DNA from 2 places in the Pseudoxanthomonas sp. SL93 genome. Region 1 is predicted to be linked to the other one. Evidence: predicted binding sites of a transcription regulator. Region 1 holds the regulator's gene; the other holds the start of a gene.
What was found. The regulator FliA, encoded in region 1, starts transcription of late flagellar genes. The targets are predictions, from matches to a motif close to TAAAGTTTNNCNNNCNNNGGCCGATAA.
Positions count from the first base shown of each region.

Region 1 (7,563 bases):
GCCATGATCGTGGTGCCCCTGGCACCGCCGGTGCTGGACGCCCTCTTCAGCTTCAACATCGCCATCTCGCTGGTGGTGCTGCTGGCCGTGATCTACGTGAAGCGGCCGCTGGACTTCACCATCTTCCCGATCATCCTGCTGATGACGACGATGCTGCGCCTGGCGCTGAACGTGGCGTCCACCCGCGTCATCCTGCTCAACGGCCAGAACGGCCATGACGCCGCCGGCAAGGTCATCGCGGCGTTCGGCGAATTCGTGGTGGGCGGCAACTATGCCGTCGGCATCGTGGTGTTCGCGATCCTGACCATCATCAACTTCGTGGTGATCACCAAGGGTGCCGGCCGCATCGCCGAAGTGTCGGCCCGCTTCATCCTGGACGCGATGCCCGGCAAGCAGATGGCCATCGACGCCGACCTCAACGCCGGCGTGCTGACCCGCGAGGAAGCCAAGGCGCGCCGCGAGGAAGTGCGCGCGGAAGCCGACTTCTACGGCTCGATGGACGGCGCCAACAAGTTCATCCGCGGCGACGCCATCGCCGGCATCCTCATCCTGTTCATCAACCTGGTCGGCGGGTTCGCGGTGGGCATGTTCCAGCACGGCATGCCGGCGGCGGAAGCGGCCTCGACCTACACCCTGCTGTCGATCGGCGACGGCCTGGTCGCCCAGTTGCCCGCCCTGCTGGTGTCGTCGGCCGTGGCCATGCTGGTCACCCGTGCCTCGCGCTCGGAAGACATGGGCAAGGCGGTGATGGGCCAGGCCTTCGGCCAGCACAAGGCGCTGGCGGTGGCGGCCGGCGTGCTGGGGCTGGTCGGCCTGGTGCCCGGCATGCCCAACGTCGCCTTTTTGACGCTGGCCGCCGGCATCGGCTACCTGGCCTGGAAGATGTGGAAGCGGACCCAGCAAGGACCCGAGGCGGCGGACGGCGACGTGCCCGCCCTGCCCGGTCCCGGCGCCCCCGACCGCAATGCCGAGCTGACCTGGGACGAACTGCGCCCGGTCGATCCGCTGGGGCTCGAGGTCGGGTACCGCCTCATCCCGCTGGTGGACAAGAACCAGGGCGGCGAACTGATGTCGCGCATCAAGGCCGTGCGCCGCAAGCTGACGCACGACCTGGGCTTCCTGATCCCGCCGGTCCATATCCGCGACAACCTGGAACTGCCCTCCAACGGGTACCGCCTGCTGGTGCACGGCGTGCCGGTGGCGTCGGCCGACATCCACCCGGACCGCGAACTGGCGCTGGACCCCGGTGGCGCGTTCGGTCCCATCGACGGCATCGCCGGCAAGGACCCGGCCTTCGGCCTGGACGCGGTGTGGATCCAGCCGCACCAGAAGGCCACCGCCGAATCCCTGGGCTATACGGTGGTCGATCCGGCCACGGTGGTGGCCACCCATCTGTCGCACCTGGTGCGCGAACACGCGCCGGAACTGCTCGGCCACGAGGAAGTGCAGCAGCTGCTGTCCAACCTGGGCCGCAGCGCGCCCAAGCTGGTCGAGGACCTGACGCCCAAGGCCCTGCCGCTGTCCACCGTGGTGCGCGTGCTGCAGAACCTGCTGATCGAGCGCGTGCCGATCCGCCAGCTGCGCCGCATCGTCGAGTCGCTGGTGGAGTTCGCCCCGCAGAACACCGACCCGGCCGCGCTGACCGCCGCGGTGCGCACCTCGCTGGGGCGCTTCATCGTGCAAGAGATCTCGGGCATGGCGCCCGAACTGCCCGTCTATACCTTGGCGCCCAATCTGGAACGCGTCTTGCAGGACAGCACGCAGGGAACCGGTGCGGCACTGGAACCGGGGCTGGCGGAACGCCTGCACCAGAGCCTGTCCGACGTGGTGACCAAGCAGGAAGCCCGCAGCGAGCCTGCGGTGGTGCTGGTACCGGGTTCGGTCCGCGCCGCCCTCGCCCGCCTGGTCCGCCACAGCGTGCCCTCGCTGTCGGTGCTGGCCTACAGCGAGGTTCCCGAGGACAAGCGGTTGAAGCTGGTGGGAACCATTTCGTGATGGGTGATGCGTGATTGGTGATCGGCAGTAGTCAGTCACCGCAGGCGGAGAGAACCGTAATGAAAGCCACAACCCGATCCATCAGGCACCACCGGAAACGACGCTGCGCCTTTGCTGTTGCCTTTGCGAATCACCAATACCCAATCACGAATCACGGCCCACGACCATGAAAATCAAACGCTTCGTCGCCGCCGACATGCGCACCGCCTTCGCGATGGTGCGGCAGGAACATGGTCCGGACGCGGTCATCCTGTCCAACCGGGTGACCGAGGACGGGGTCGAGATCGTCGCCGCCAGCAACTATGACGAAGCGCTGGTGCAGCGCACGCTGGACGCGATGCGCCCGGCCGCCCCGGCACCTGCCCTTCACCCCTTGCTCGATCCGTCGCCGGTGGCCGGCACACGCGGCCAGGCCGCGGATGCCACCGCAACCCCGTCGCCCGCCGAGGCCGCCGCCGACTATTTCAAGGCGCGCCGCCAGCCGGCACCTGCGCGCAGCAACGATTCCGCCCTGGCACCGGCCAGCGCGCCGCTCGCGCAGGAACCGGCCTTCGTCGCCCGTGCGCCGGTCGCCGCGCACGCCAGGCCGGCCATGATCGAACCGGCATCGTTCGCCGCCAAGCTGGCCGAGTGCCTGCCGCCGCTGCCGGCCAACGACCCGATCGAAGCGCCGCCCGCACCCGCCTTTGTCGCCCCGCCGATCGCCCAACCGATCGCGTCGCCGGTCAATCCGGCTGCACGCGCGACCACCAGCGAACCGCCGGCGCGCACCAACAGGCCCGGCAAGGCCGACCCCACCGACACGATCGACTTCGACGCGCTGCTGCCCAGCATCGCGCCGCCGGTCGCGATTCCCGAACCCGTTGCCAATGTCACGCCGCTGCATGCGTTTGCCGGCGCTACGGCCACCCTCAACCCTGTCGCGGCACCGGCCGCCGTCACCGTTCCCACGCTGACCGTGGTGGCCGACACCGGCATCCAGGCACGCGAGAGCGATGAGCAGCTGGTGCAGATGCGCAGCGAACTGGCCTCGATGCGCGAAATGATCGAACGCGAGATGCACCGCCTCACCGACGAACGCCTGCGCGGTTCGCCGGTGCGCATGCAGGCGATGGAACTGATGGAAGACTACGGTTTCGATGCCGGCATCACCCGCGACATCGCGCTGCAGATTCCCGCCGATACCGAAGCCCACCGCGGCCGCGGCCTGATGCTGGGCCTGCTGTCGAAGAAGCTGCCGGTGTTCGACACCGACCTGCTGGAAACCGGCGGCGTCATCGCGCTGGTCGGCCCCACCGGTGCCGGCAAGACCACCACCATCGCCAAGCTCGCCGCCTGCTTCGCCGAACGCCACAACGCGCGCGACGTCGCCCTGGTCACCACCGACACCGTGCGCGTGGGCGGCCGCGAACAGCTGCACGGCTACGGCCGCCGGCTGGGCATCGCCGTGCACGAGGCCGACAGCGCCGAGAGCCTGGCGCTGGTGCTGGAACGCCTGCGCGACTACAAGCTGGTGCTCATCGACACCGCCGGCCTGGGCCAGCGCGACCGCAACCTGGTCGGCCAGCTCAACTGGCTGCGCGCCTCCGGGCAGGTGAAGACGTTGCTGGTGCTGCCGGCCAATTCGCACTTCGGCGACCTGGACGAAGTCGTCCGCCGCTTCAACAGCGTGCAGCCACAGGGCGTGGTGTTGACCAAGCTCGACGAAACCGGCCGCCTGGGCAGCGCACTCTCCGTCGTGGTCGATCACCAGCTGCCGATGGCGTGGGTCACCGACGGCCAGCGCGTGCCGGACGACCTGCACCGCGCCAACAGCGCACACCTCGTGCTTCGCCTCGACCAACTGCGCCGCGAAGCCGATGAACCCAGCACTTCCGAGACCAGCCATGTCGCCTGATCACCTGCTGCAGACCAATCCCCGCAACACGCCACCGCTGCCGGGTGCCTTCCATCCGGTGCGCGTCATCGCCATCACCGGCGGCAAGGGCGGTGTCGGCAAGACCAACGTGTCGGTGAACCTGGCCGTCTCGCTGGCCGAGATGGGCAAGCGCACGCTGCTGATGGACGCCGACCTTGGCCTGGCCAACGTGGACGTGCTGCTGGGCGTGTCCCCCAAGTTCACCCTGGCCGACCTGGTCGCCGGGCGCTGCCAGCTGGACGACGTGCTGGTCGAAGGCCCCGAGGGCCTGCTGATCGTGCCGGCCTCGTCGGGTTTCCGGCACATGGCCGAACTGTCGCCGGCCGAACACGTCGGCCTGGTCAACGTGTTCTCCGAACTGCAGCGCGCCCTGGACATCATGGTGGTGGACACCGCCGCCGGCATCACCGACAGCGTGCTGACCTTCTGCCAGGCCGCGCAGGACACGGTGGTGGTGGTCTGCGACGAGCCCGCCTCCATCACCGACGCCTACGCGCTGATCAAGGTGCTGGCGCGCGAGCGCGGCCTGGACCGCGTGCACGTCATCGCCAACATGGTCCGCGACCCGAATGAGGGCCGGAAGCTGTACGAGAAGCTGGCGCGCGTCTGCGAGCGCTTCCTCGGCGACGTGGCCCTGCATTACCTGGGCGCGGTGCCGCAGGACGACTGGCTGCGCCGCGCCGTGCAGCGGCAGCAGCCGGTGGTGAAGGCCTATCCGGGCAGCCCGTCGGCCCGCGCGATCGCCGACATCGCCCGCATGACCGCCCGCTGGCAGCCGCCGGCCGGGGCACGCGGCAACGTGGAATTCTTCGTTGAACGCCTCATCCAGCCGCGCGGGGTGGCCGCATGAACACCGCCGCTGCCGCCCAGTACCGCGCGGTGCAACGCAGCACCGGCACCGATGTGGTCACCCAGCATGCCGACCTCGTGCGCCGCATCGCCCACCACCTTGCCGCGCGGCTGCCCGCCAGCGTGGAAGTGGACGACCTGATCCAGGCCGGCATGATCGGCCTGCTGGAGGCCTCGCGCAGCTACGACGCCGAACAGGGCGCCTCGTTCGAAACCTATGCGTCCATCCGCATCCGCGGCTCGATGATCGACGAGATCCGTCGCGGCGACTGGGTACCGCGTTCGGTGCACCGTCGCGCGCGCCAGGCCGCGTCCACCGTGCGCGAGATCGAACAGCGCACCGGGCGCGCCGCCATCGCCACCGAAGTGGCCGCCGCCATGGAGATGCCCCTGCCGGAATACCTGCGGCTGATGGAAGACGCCGCCCGCGGCCAGGTGCTGAGCCTGGAGTCGCACATCGACGACCACGGCGAGCCCAGCACCTCGCGCACCGGCGGACCGTCGCCGCAGCAGAACCTGGAACGCGGCGAGTTCCGGCAGCAACTGGTGCAGGCCATCGGCCTGCTGCCGGAGCGCGAACAGCTGGTGCTGTCGATGTACTACGAGCAGGAGCTGAACCTGAAGGAGATCGGCGCCGTGCTGGGCGTCAGCGAATCGCGCGTCTGCCAGATCCACGGCCAGGCCATGGTCCGCCTGCGCGGCCGCCTGCAGGTCTTCGAGAAGGCCGACGCCGGCCTGGAAGAAGATTGAACGCGGCACTGAAGAAACCCCGCGGCCTGCCGATAAGGCTCCGGTAGGCCGCAACCCTGCAGCCCCTGCCCTGCCCTGCTCCCCGTGAGCACGCTTTACACCGGAGTTCGATGTGACCGCCAACAAGAACATGCGCATCCTGATCGTGGACGACTTCTCCACCATGCGCCGCATCATCAAGAACCTGCTCAACGACCTGGGCTATACCAACACCGCCGAGGCCGAGGACGGCAACAGCGCGCTGACCGCACTGGGCCAGGGCAACTTCGAGTTCGTGGTCACCGACTGGAACATGCCCGGCATGACCGGCATCGAACTGCTGAAGGCCATCCGCGCCGACGACCGCTACAAGACCCTGCCGGTGCTGATGGTCACCGCCGAGGCCAAGCGCGAACAGATCATCGAAGCCGCGCAGAACGGCGTGAACGGCTACATCATCAAGCCGTTCACCGCGCAGACGCTGGAAGAGAAGCTGGGCAAGATCTTCGAACGCCTGGGAGCCGCCGCCTGATGAGCGCCGTGGCCGATGTCGCCGGCGCACGCGCCGCGCTGGTGGAAAAACTGCAGCACGCGCTGGATGCCCTCGAACAGGGCGACGAAGCCGGCTGGCGTCGCGAACTGGATGCCATCGCCGCCTGGCGCACGCAGCCGATGATGCAGGGCCTGGGCCGCCTGGCCCGCGAACTGGCGCAGACGCTGGGCGAGCTGCCGCCGACCGACGCCGGTGAACTGGACGACGCCTGCGCGCGCCTGGATCACGTGGTCGCCATGACCGAACAGGCCAGCCACACCACCCTGGACTTGGCCGAGCAATGCCGCGGCTATGCGACCCAGCTGAAGGGCACGGCGTTGTCGCCCGAGCAGGCGGCGCTGGTGGACAGCATCGGCAAGGGCCTGTCGGACATGGCGCTGGCACAGAGCTACCAGGACCTCACCGGCCAGATCATCCGCCGCGTCGCCGGCATCGTCCGCCGCGTGCACGAGGGCTTCGGCGCGCTGGGCCTGCCCCCGCCGGAAAAGAAAAACACTTCAGATCTCGCCGGCCCGGCCGTTGCTGGTCTTGACCGCAACGCGTATTCGCAGAACGACGCCGACGACCTGCTCTCCGGGTTGGGGCTGTAGCCGCGAAGGGAACGCGACGCGGAACCGGAGACCAGCCATGACCGACCGATCCGCCAGCCGTTCCCGTCACCCCATCGTCCTGCTGCTGGTGGGGCTGCTGCTGGTCTGCGACGTGCTGGTCCTGCGCGTCCTGCGCCGTCGCCAGGCCAGCAAGCTCCGCCTGATCGATTCCTCCCGCTGATCGCACGTACCGGTACCCGCCCCGCCCATGTCCGCCGTCACCCCCGAAATCGCAGCCGACTTCCTGATCGAAGCACAGGAAATCCTCGACCGCCTGGGCGAACAGCTGGTCACGCTGGAACAGGATCCGTCCGACAGCGCGCAACTCAACGCGGTGTTCCGCGGCTTCCACACGCTAAAGGGCGGTGCCGGCTTCCTTGGCATCCAGGCCATGGTCAACCTGTGCCACGCCGCCGAAGAAGCACTGGGCATGGTGCGCGCCGGCCAGGCCACGCTGGAACCCCACCACTTCGACGCCGCGCAGCAGTCGCTGGACTACCTGCAGCAGATGCTCGACGCGGTCGCTGCCAGCGAAGACCCGCCGCATGCGCCGGCCGCGCTCATCGAACAGTTCGACGTGCACGTCACCAGCGCGCCGGCCAGGCCGGCCGCCGCCATCGCCACGGCGCCGTCGGCCGGCGGCGACATGATCGACGATGACGAATTCGAAGCCCTGCTGGACCAACTCCACGGCGGCTCGGCGCCCACCGCCAAGGCGCCCGCCCCCGGCAGCGACCTGATCAGCGACGACGAATTCGAAGCGCTGCTGGACAACCTGCATGGCGGTGCGCCGCCCGGCGCCAAGGCAGTGCCTGCCCCGGCGCCCGCACGCCCGCCCGCACCCAAGGCCGCTCCGGCGGCGCCTGCGGTCAAGCCGTCGGCGACCAAATCCAACGGCGAAGCCGAACAGACCATCCGCGTGGACACCA
Region 1 is NZ_CP113065.1:732,425-739,987, reverse strand. Features, by position in the region: gene flhA (flagellar biosynthesis protein FlhA) at 1-1,995, shown strand, start outside; gene flhF (flagellar biosynthesis GTPase FlhF) at 2,162-3,892, shown strand; partial or broken gene OVA13_RS03385 (MinD/ParA family protein) at 3,948-4,763, shown strand; gene OVA13_RS03380 (RNA polymerase sigma factor FliA) at 4,760-5,512, shown strand; gene OVA13_RS03375 (chemotaxis response regulator CheY) at 5,643-6,023, shown strand; gene OVA13_RS03370 (protein phosphatase CheZ) at 6,023-6,634, shown strand; gene OVA13_RS03365 (hypothetical protein) at 6,672-6,815, shown strand; gene OVA13_RS03360 (chemotaxis protein CheA) at 6,843-7,563, shown strand, end outside.

Region 2 (7,563 bases), 490 kb from region 1:
CAGTCTGGCGCCCAGGATGTTCGCGAAGATGCGAAGGCCGCCGGTCACGAAAGCCAGCGGCGTCGAGGGGACCTGCCCGGTTGCCGAGTCCGTGTTGATGGCGACGCGATCGCGTCGGCCGAACGAAGCATCCAGCGCTTCAGGCGCAGCGTCGATGCTGGACGTGACCATGCCGACATAGAAGACCGACGCGTCCCGCGGCGTGTTGCCCAACGGCGCCCGGCAGCACGAGGCATACCACCGCAACAGTCCCTTCCGGCTCAACGACAGGCACGCCAGGTGTTCCTGCCCCGCCGTGATGCGTACCCCGGATGGCGCCATCGCCACGATGTCGGTGCCGCCGTGCGCATCCAGCACCTCCGGTCGCCCGAGGAAGCGGGCGTACGCCTGGCAGTCGCTGCAATAACAGGTCGCACGCAGGTATGCCCGCGCCGGCAGCACCGTTCCCTTCACCTGCGCACAGGCGCATCGCAGCTGCAATGTCATCGGCGTACCTCGAACGCTCATGGGTGGTGTCCCATGAGTAAACGAAGCCGCATAAGCATCGCGTCAATGCACGGCTTCACATCGCTGAGCCACCGTGCGTCAAGGGATCCGGACGCGCGCCGCGCCAACGGCCAAGGCGCGACCCAGCCCGCCCATGGCGGCGAGATCGTCCAACGCCTGGTCGTCGAGGGCGCACATCAGGCGCTCGGAGAGATCCCATTCACGCGCTACCCGCCTGGCGATGCGCGGGGCCTCGCGCTGCAGCAGTGCGGCGACCGATGCCGCCTCCGGCGGTGCAGTCGGCTGCTGCCGCGCGGAGGTCTCGCGCAGTGCCTGCACCACCACGATGGCGCCCAATCCGTGCAGCAACGCCAGCAGTTGGGCGGCGAATGCATCCTCGCGCTCGATGGTGCGGGCAAACTGCGCAGCCGCCTGTGCGGCATGCTGCGTGTGATCCCACAGCAACTCGGGCAGGCGACCGAAGATACCGCCTTCCACCCGCATCACCGGCTGCATCAGTGCCACCGCCACCAGCTGGCGCAAGCCATCCGTCCCCACCTGCGCCACCGCGCGGTCCAGGCTCTCGACCGGTGTGGGCTGGCTGCGGTACAGCGCGCTGTTGGCCAGTGCCAGCAGGTTGGCGGCCAGTGCGGGGTCACGCGCGATGATCATTGTGATGTCGCGCCCGGAGGCGTCGTCATCGTTCAACGTACTGAGCAGCTGCGGCAACATCTGCGGCCGGCGCGGCAATCGCCCGGGCTCGCTGTCGAAACGCGCCAGCGCCTGCTCCGTGGCGGCGATCATGACGGCGCTTTCGGCGGACGACAGCGGCGCAGGCTGGCCGGCAAGCGCGGCATCGACGAGCGGCTGTGCCCAGTTCCGGGAGAGGACACCGGGTGCATCCACCGCCGGACCTGCCTCGGCAGCGGTCGACGCCCTGGGCGTGTGCGCCGATGCGGCAGTAGGAGGACGTTCCCGGCGCCACCAGTATGTGAAAGCCCGAAGCAGTGCCACGCGCGCACCTTGCCGTAGTTGTTGAAGCGTTAGCGGCACGACGGGGCTCAACTTTAGCCAGGTACGCGTGGACCCGACTCCCTCCGATCGCCGCGCCGATGCGTGGCCCTCACGACGCTCGATGCCTCGGCCGATCACGAGGCGGTCTAAGTAAAACTACTTAGCCGGATCGACATTTCGTCGAGCCGCATGGGGCTGTCCGGCTGCATCCCCAGGACAGGTGGAATCGTCGGTTGCTTTTCACTTTGCAACCGAGGATAACTGCGCGGTCACTCCTTCTTGCGATCGAATCGAAGGGAGTACCCATGTCGGCCAAGCCTCCGCAACGCGAAGCCCTGTCGGCGAGCGTACTGGACGCCCTGATCCGAGCCGGGCTCATCGCCCTGCTGGTCGCGTTCTGCTTCCGCATCTTCCATCCCTTCCTCAACCTGTTGCTGTGGTCGGTGATCCTGGCCGTCATGCTGTACCCGCTGCATCGCAGGCTGGCGCGCCGGCTGGGACAGAAAGGCGACGGCCGCGCAGGCACGCTCATCGTGCTGCTGGGCATCGCCGTGCTGGCGGTCCCGGTCTATCTGCTGGGCATGTCGCTGACCGATTCCGCACACCGCGCCATGGAACTGGTGAAAGCCGATGGCCTGCATGTTCCACCGCCGCCGGATGCGGTGGCGACTTGGCCGCTGGTGGGCGAGCGCCTGCATGCGTTCTGGCTGCAGGCCGCCACCGACCTGACCGGGCTGGCACGCAACTTCGCGCCACAGGTCAAGGAAGTAAGCCTGACCCTGCTGTCGAAGATGGCGAAAGTGGGCATCGGCCTGCTGATGTTCCTCGCCGCGCTGGTGATCGCCGGCATCGTGATGGCCTACGGCGCCGCCGGCCACAACAGCGCCATCCGCATCTGTGCGCGCATCTTCAGTTCGGAGAAAGCCCTGCACATCACCGAGCTGTGCACCGCCACCATCCGCGCGGTGGCGCAGGGCGTGGTGGGCATCGCGTTCGCGCAGATGCTGCTGATCGGCATCGGCTTCGTGGCCATGGACATTCCGGGTGCCGGCCTGCTCGCCCTGGTCGTGCTGGTGTTCGGCATCCTGCAGCTGCCGGCGACGCTGGTCACGCTGCCGGTGATCATCTACGTCTTCGCCACCCGCGACATCAGCGCGGGCACGGTGGTCTTCGCCGTCTACGTCTTCGTCGCGGGCCTGATCGACAACGTGCTGAAGCCGCTGCTGCTCGGGCGCGGCGTCGACGTGCCGATGCCGGTGATCCTGGTGGGCGCACTGGGCGGCATGATCACGGACGGCATCATCGGCCTGTTCGTGGGGCCGGTGGTGCTGGCGGTGGCCTACGAGCTCTTCTGGCAATGGGTGGACGATCGGCCCGCACACCTGCCCGCCGAGCCCCCTGTCCCATGACCGGCCACGCCTGAAGGATCGCCATGCTGCTCAACCTGCTCGCCGGGCTGCCCGTGATCCTGCTGTGCCTGGTGCTGCAGGCGGTGTTCGTGGCCCGGTGCCTGCGCTATTACGCGCGCTACAGGATGGTCCATGCCGCGGAACGCTCGCAGTGGCGCGACATCCTGCTGCTGTCGTCAGTGATGCTGCTCACGCTGCTGGGCAACTTCGTGCAGATGGCGATCTGGGCGGGGCTGTTCATGCTGATCGGGGAGTTCGACGACTTCGCCAGTGCGCTGTATCACTCCGCGGTCAACTTCGCCACGCTCGGCTATGGCGACGTGGTCATGTCGGTGCGCTGGCGCATGCTGGGTCCGTTGGAGGCAGCCAACGGCATCTTGATGTTCGGCGTGTCCACGGCGGTGATGACCGCGGCGGTGTTCGATGTGGTGAAGATGAACGCTGCACTGAAATCGACCGACGCGGCACCCCGGCTGTCGGGCGAGCCCCACTTGCCGTGAGCCCGTCACGCAGCGAACGAGCGCCGCTGAGACCACCACGGGGACAGGACGATGCGCCATGACAGTGGAAGCCTTCGATGTGGTGGTGATCGGCGCCGGCCCCGCGGGCGTCAACGGTGCGATGGCCGCGGCGATGATGGGCGCGCGTACCGTGCTGGTCGAGCGTGAAGCGGACGTGGGCGGCGCCGGCATCAATACCGGCACCGTTCCCAGCAAGACGCTGCGCGAAACCGCGCTCGCGCTTTCCGGGCTGCGGGCGAGACGCTTGTACGGCGTGGACCTTTCCCTCCGCCGGGAAGCCTCGGTGGCGGATTTCACGCGCCATCGCGACAACGTCATGCGCGGCGAGCGCAACCGGGTCGAAGCGCGACTGGCGGGGCTCGGCGTCCAGCGCCGGCGGGGCACCGCCACCTTCATGGACCCGCACATGCTGGCCGTGCGGGATGGCGATGGCGCGACGCATCTGTTGCGGGGCGGGAAATTCCTGATCGCCACCGGGTCGTCGCCGTTCCATCCCCCTGCCTTCCCGTTCGCACACCCGCATGTCCACGACTCCAGCGAGATACTCCATATCGAGGCCATGCCACGCGTAATGGCGGTGGTCGGTGCCGGCGTGATCGGCTGCGAATACGCCTCGACCTTTGCGGCACTCGACACGCAGGTACACCTGGTCGATGGCCGCAGCGCGCTGCTTCCATTCCTGGACGGGGAGCTGTCCCGCCAGTTGGCCTCGGCGATGGGCGCGTTCGGCGTCCACATGCACCTGGGCGAACAGGTCGAACACTGCCAGCCCCACGGCAGCGGCCAGGTGATGTTGCGGCTCGCATCGGGTGCCGTGCTGGCCTGCGATGACGTGCTGGTGTGCGCGGGACGCAGCAGCAACACGCAGGAGCTCGACCTGGCAGCGGCGGGCGTTGCCACCGCAGCGAGGGGACTGATCGAGGTGGACGAGGATTTCCGCACCTCGGTACCGCACATCTATGCAGCAGGTGACGTCATCGGCGCCCCTGCCCTCGCCGCCACCGGCATGGAACAGGCGCGGGCCGCGATCACCCGGGCGCTCGGCTCGGACCTGAAACGTGACCTGGCGACCCTGTTGCCCGTGGGCATCTACACGATCCCGGAGGTCGGCGCCGTCGGCGCAACCGAAGAACAGCTTCAGGCAACCGGCGTGGACTACGTCGCCGGGCGCTGGCGGGCCGCCGATACGCCACGCGGCTGCATCCTCGGCGACGAGCACGGCCTGCTGAAGCTGCTGTTCCGGCGCAGCGACATGCAGCTGCTCGGCGTACACGTGATGGGGGAACAGGCCACCGAGACCGTGCACGTGGGCATGACCGCCATGCTGGCCGGTGCCGGTGCGGAGCTGTTCAACCGCGCCTGCTTCAATTTCCCCACGCTGGGCGACATGTACAAATACGCCACGTACGACGCGCTGCTGCAGACACGCATGGCGCGCGAGCGGGCATGAGATCCCGGCCCGCATCCACGCTGATCCATCCACGTCAAGAAGCGGGTTTGGCGCGCCCTGCTCCCGGAGGCCCACCATGATCGCCACCGATCCCCCCGTCCTCCATCCCCCTGCACGGGAGATGGAGCGATTCGCCGAATGGGACAACGCGTTGGCAACGGTGAGCCGTCGCATCCGCGTACTGTCCACCATCAACTGGCCGGCAGGACTCGAGTCCCGGTTTCTTGAAGGCTGGCGCGCTGGCGCGCCTCGCCTGCCCGAACCCGTCACGACGGCACCGTCGCTCGCCGGCGAGATCGCGACGCTGCGTGAGCTGATGCGTCGCATCGACCGCGGCCACCCGGTCGGGCACTGGCTGTACAAGACCGCGTGGAGTTACCGGGTGGCGGCCTGCATGCTGGAAAACATCGGCACGCCCGAATTCACGCGCTGCTCCAGTTTCCTCTACGGCCGGCCGGACCAGCGCTACCGCAGCCAGGACATCACCAACGCACAGAGTGCCGAGGAGATGCTGGCCATCACCGACGACCTGATCGACGCCCGGCGGCTGCCACCCGTGCCGGCCGACATCCCCGCGGAGACCTTCGCGCAGCGCCTGCGCGAGCGCATCGATCCCGTCTTCACCCACCACAAGGTCGCCGTGGTGCTGGACGCCTCGCTGCCATCGAAGGCCACCGCGTGCAGCACGCGCATCAAGCTGCGCGCCAGCGCCATGTTTTCCGAACGCGACCTGGAACAACTCGCCCAGCATGAAGCCTTCATCCATACCCTGACCGCGCTCAACGGCAAGAGCCAGCCGCACCTGCGCACCCTGGGCCTGGGCTCCCCACGCACGACGCGCACGCAGGAGGGGCTGGCGACGTTCTCGGAAATCATCACCGGCGCCATCGACATCGCGCGGCTCCGTCGCGTTGCCCTGCGCGTGGTCATGCTGAAGCGGGCGCTGGAGGGTGCGGACTTCATCGAGGTGTTCCGCGGATTCCTGGACGCCGGCCAGAGCGAGACCGAGAGCTGCGCCAGCGCCGCGCGCCTGTTCCGTGGCGGCGACCCGCGTGGGGGCGTCTGCTTCACCAAGGACGGCGCCTACCTGGAGGGCCTGATGCTGGTGCATGTCTTCATCCGCAAGCTGATGCAGGAGGGGCGCAGCGAGCTGCTGTCGATGCTCTTTGCCGGCCGCGTGACCACGGCCGACGTCATCACCCTGGCGCCATTCCGGCAGACGGGCCTCATCGCCCCCGCGGTCTACCTGCCGCCCTGGGCTCGGGATCCGCAGCGCGTGCTGGCCACCCTGGCCTTCTCGGCGGCCACCCAGCGGCTGCGGCTGGACCGTCTGGACAGCCAGCGCTTCGTGGACTATGAAGACGAGGCCATCGAGGCTTCAGGCTTTACCCCGTGACGCCGACGGCGATGCGGACTGCAGCATGACGACCCCACACCCATCCATCACCAGCGAGGGAACAAGGCAATGAGCAGCGAAGCACTGATGCCGGTCACGGCAACCACGCCCTCCAACAAGCAGCGCCTGTTCATGCGCTACTTCACCGCGATCCTGATCGACCTGGTGGTGCTGAACCTGTTCGTCGAGTATTCGGACAAGGTCACCATCGATTCGTTCACCATCTCGCTGCTGGCCGCCATCCTGTTGCAGGTATTGCTGAAACTGACGCTGGCCGTCGAGCACCGCGTCGCGGATTTCTTCAAGAAGCGCCCGGGCGGGTTCATGACCTTCCTGCGCTTCTTCTTCGCGTGGCTGGTGCTGTTCGGGTCCAAGTTCGTCATCCTCGAGGCGTTGACGCTGGCCTTCGGCGACAAGGTGCGCTTCGACGGCAGGTTCCACGGCATCATCACGCTCATCGTCGTGATCCTTGCGATGCTGGTGGCCGAAGAGCTTGTCGTCCGGCTGTACCGCAAGCTCGGCGATGGTCCCCGCCAGGCGTGATCGCCGCATCCTGCGCAAACCCACCTCTCCGGAGGGCACCATGCAGACGCCACGTGCCTCCCCGCTGCGGTCGCTGTTCAACCGCGGCGGGCTGAAGGAAGTCTTCGAGCACGCCCGCAACGCCGTCGTCGCGACGATCTTCGTCGCCGCGGGGCTGGAAGCCTCGACGCGCGAGGGAAACCTGGGCCTGTTCGGCCTGGTGGATCCACGCCTGGCCGGCTATGTCGTGGCCGGCGTGGGCCTTCTGCTGATACTGGCCAACTTCGCCGACGGCCTGCGGCGGCTGGCGAAGTTCCGGCAGCACATCCTGCTGCAGATCGCGCTCAGCATCGCGTACTTCTTCGTGACGCTGCGGGTCATCCAGCTCGTCATCCTGTTCAGGACGCACCCCTGCTGACCCGCCGCGCGGGACTCAGCGGGTGGTGAACACGCCCGGCCGCCAACCGCCGTCGGCATAGCCGACCCGGGCGCCGCCATAGCCACTGCTGGAGCCGTAGCCCACGCCCAGCCCACCGCTGCCCAGCCGGGACCGGCGCCGGCGCATGCGCTCCTGCAGTTCCTCGCGACGGCCCGCCAGCCAGTCGGCACGGCCCACGTTTTCCGGGGCCAGGCCGTGGCGCCTGGCCTCGCGTTCGCGGAATTCGCAGAAGTCGTTGTAGGCATCCACCTCATGGCACAGGTCGCGCGCGCACAGCTCGATCATGATGGCGTCATCAAGGAAGCCCAGCACGGGAATGTGGTCCG
Region 2 is NZ_CP113065.1:1,222,300-1,229,862, forward strand. Features, by position in the region: gene OVA13_RS05640 (DUF6151 family protein) at 1-507, opposite strand, end outside; gene OVA13_RS05645 (HDOD domain-containing protein) at 586-1,290, opposite strand; gene OVA13_RS05650 (AI-2E family transporter) at 1,806-2,909, shown strand; gene OVA13_RS05655 (potassium channel family protein) at 2,933-3,409, shown strand; gene sthA (Si-specific NAD(P)(+) transhydrogenase) at 3,468-4,880, shown strand; gene OVA13_RS05665 (peptidase MATCAP family protein) at 4,957-6,276, shown strand; gene OVA13_RS05670 (hypothetical protein) at 6,346-6,819, shown strand; gene OVA13_RS05675 (hypothetical protein) at 6,860-7,216, shown strand; gene OVA13_RS05680 (YkvA family protein) at 7,232-7,563, opposite strand, start outside.
Region 2: OVA13_RS05645 (HDOD domain-containing protein) is a predicted target of FliA. The motif match lies at 1,530-1,556, and genes of this name have one in related genera.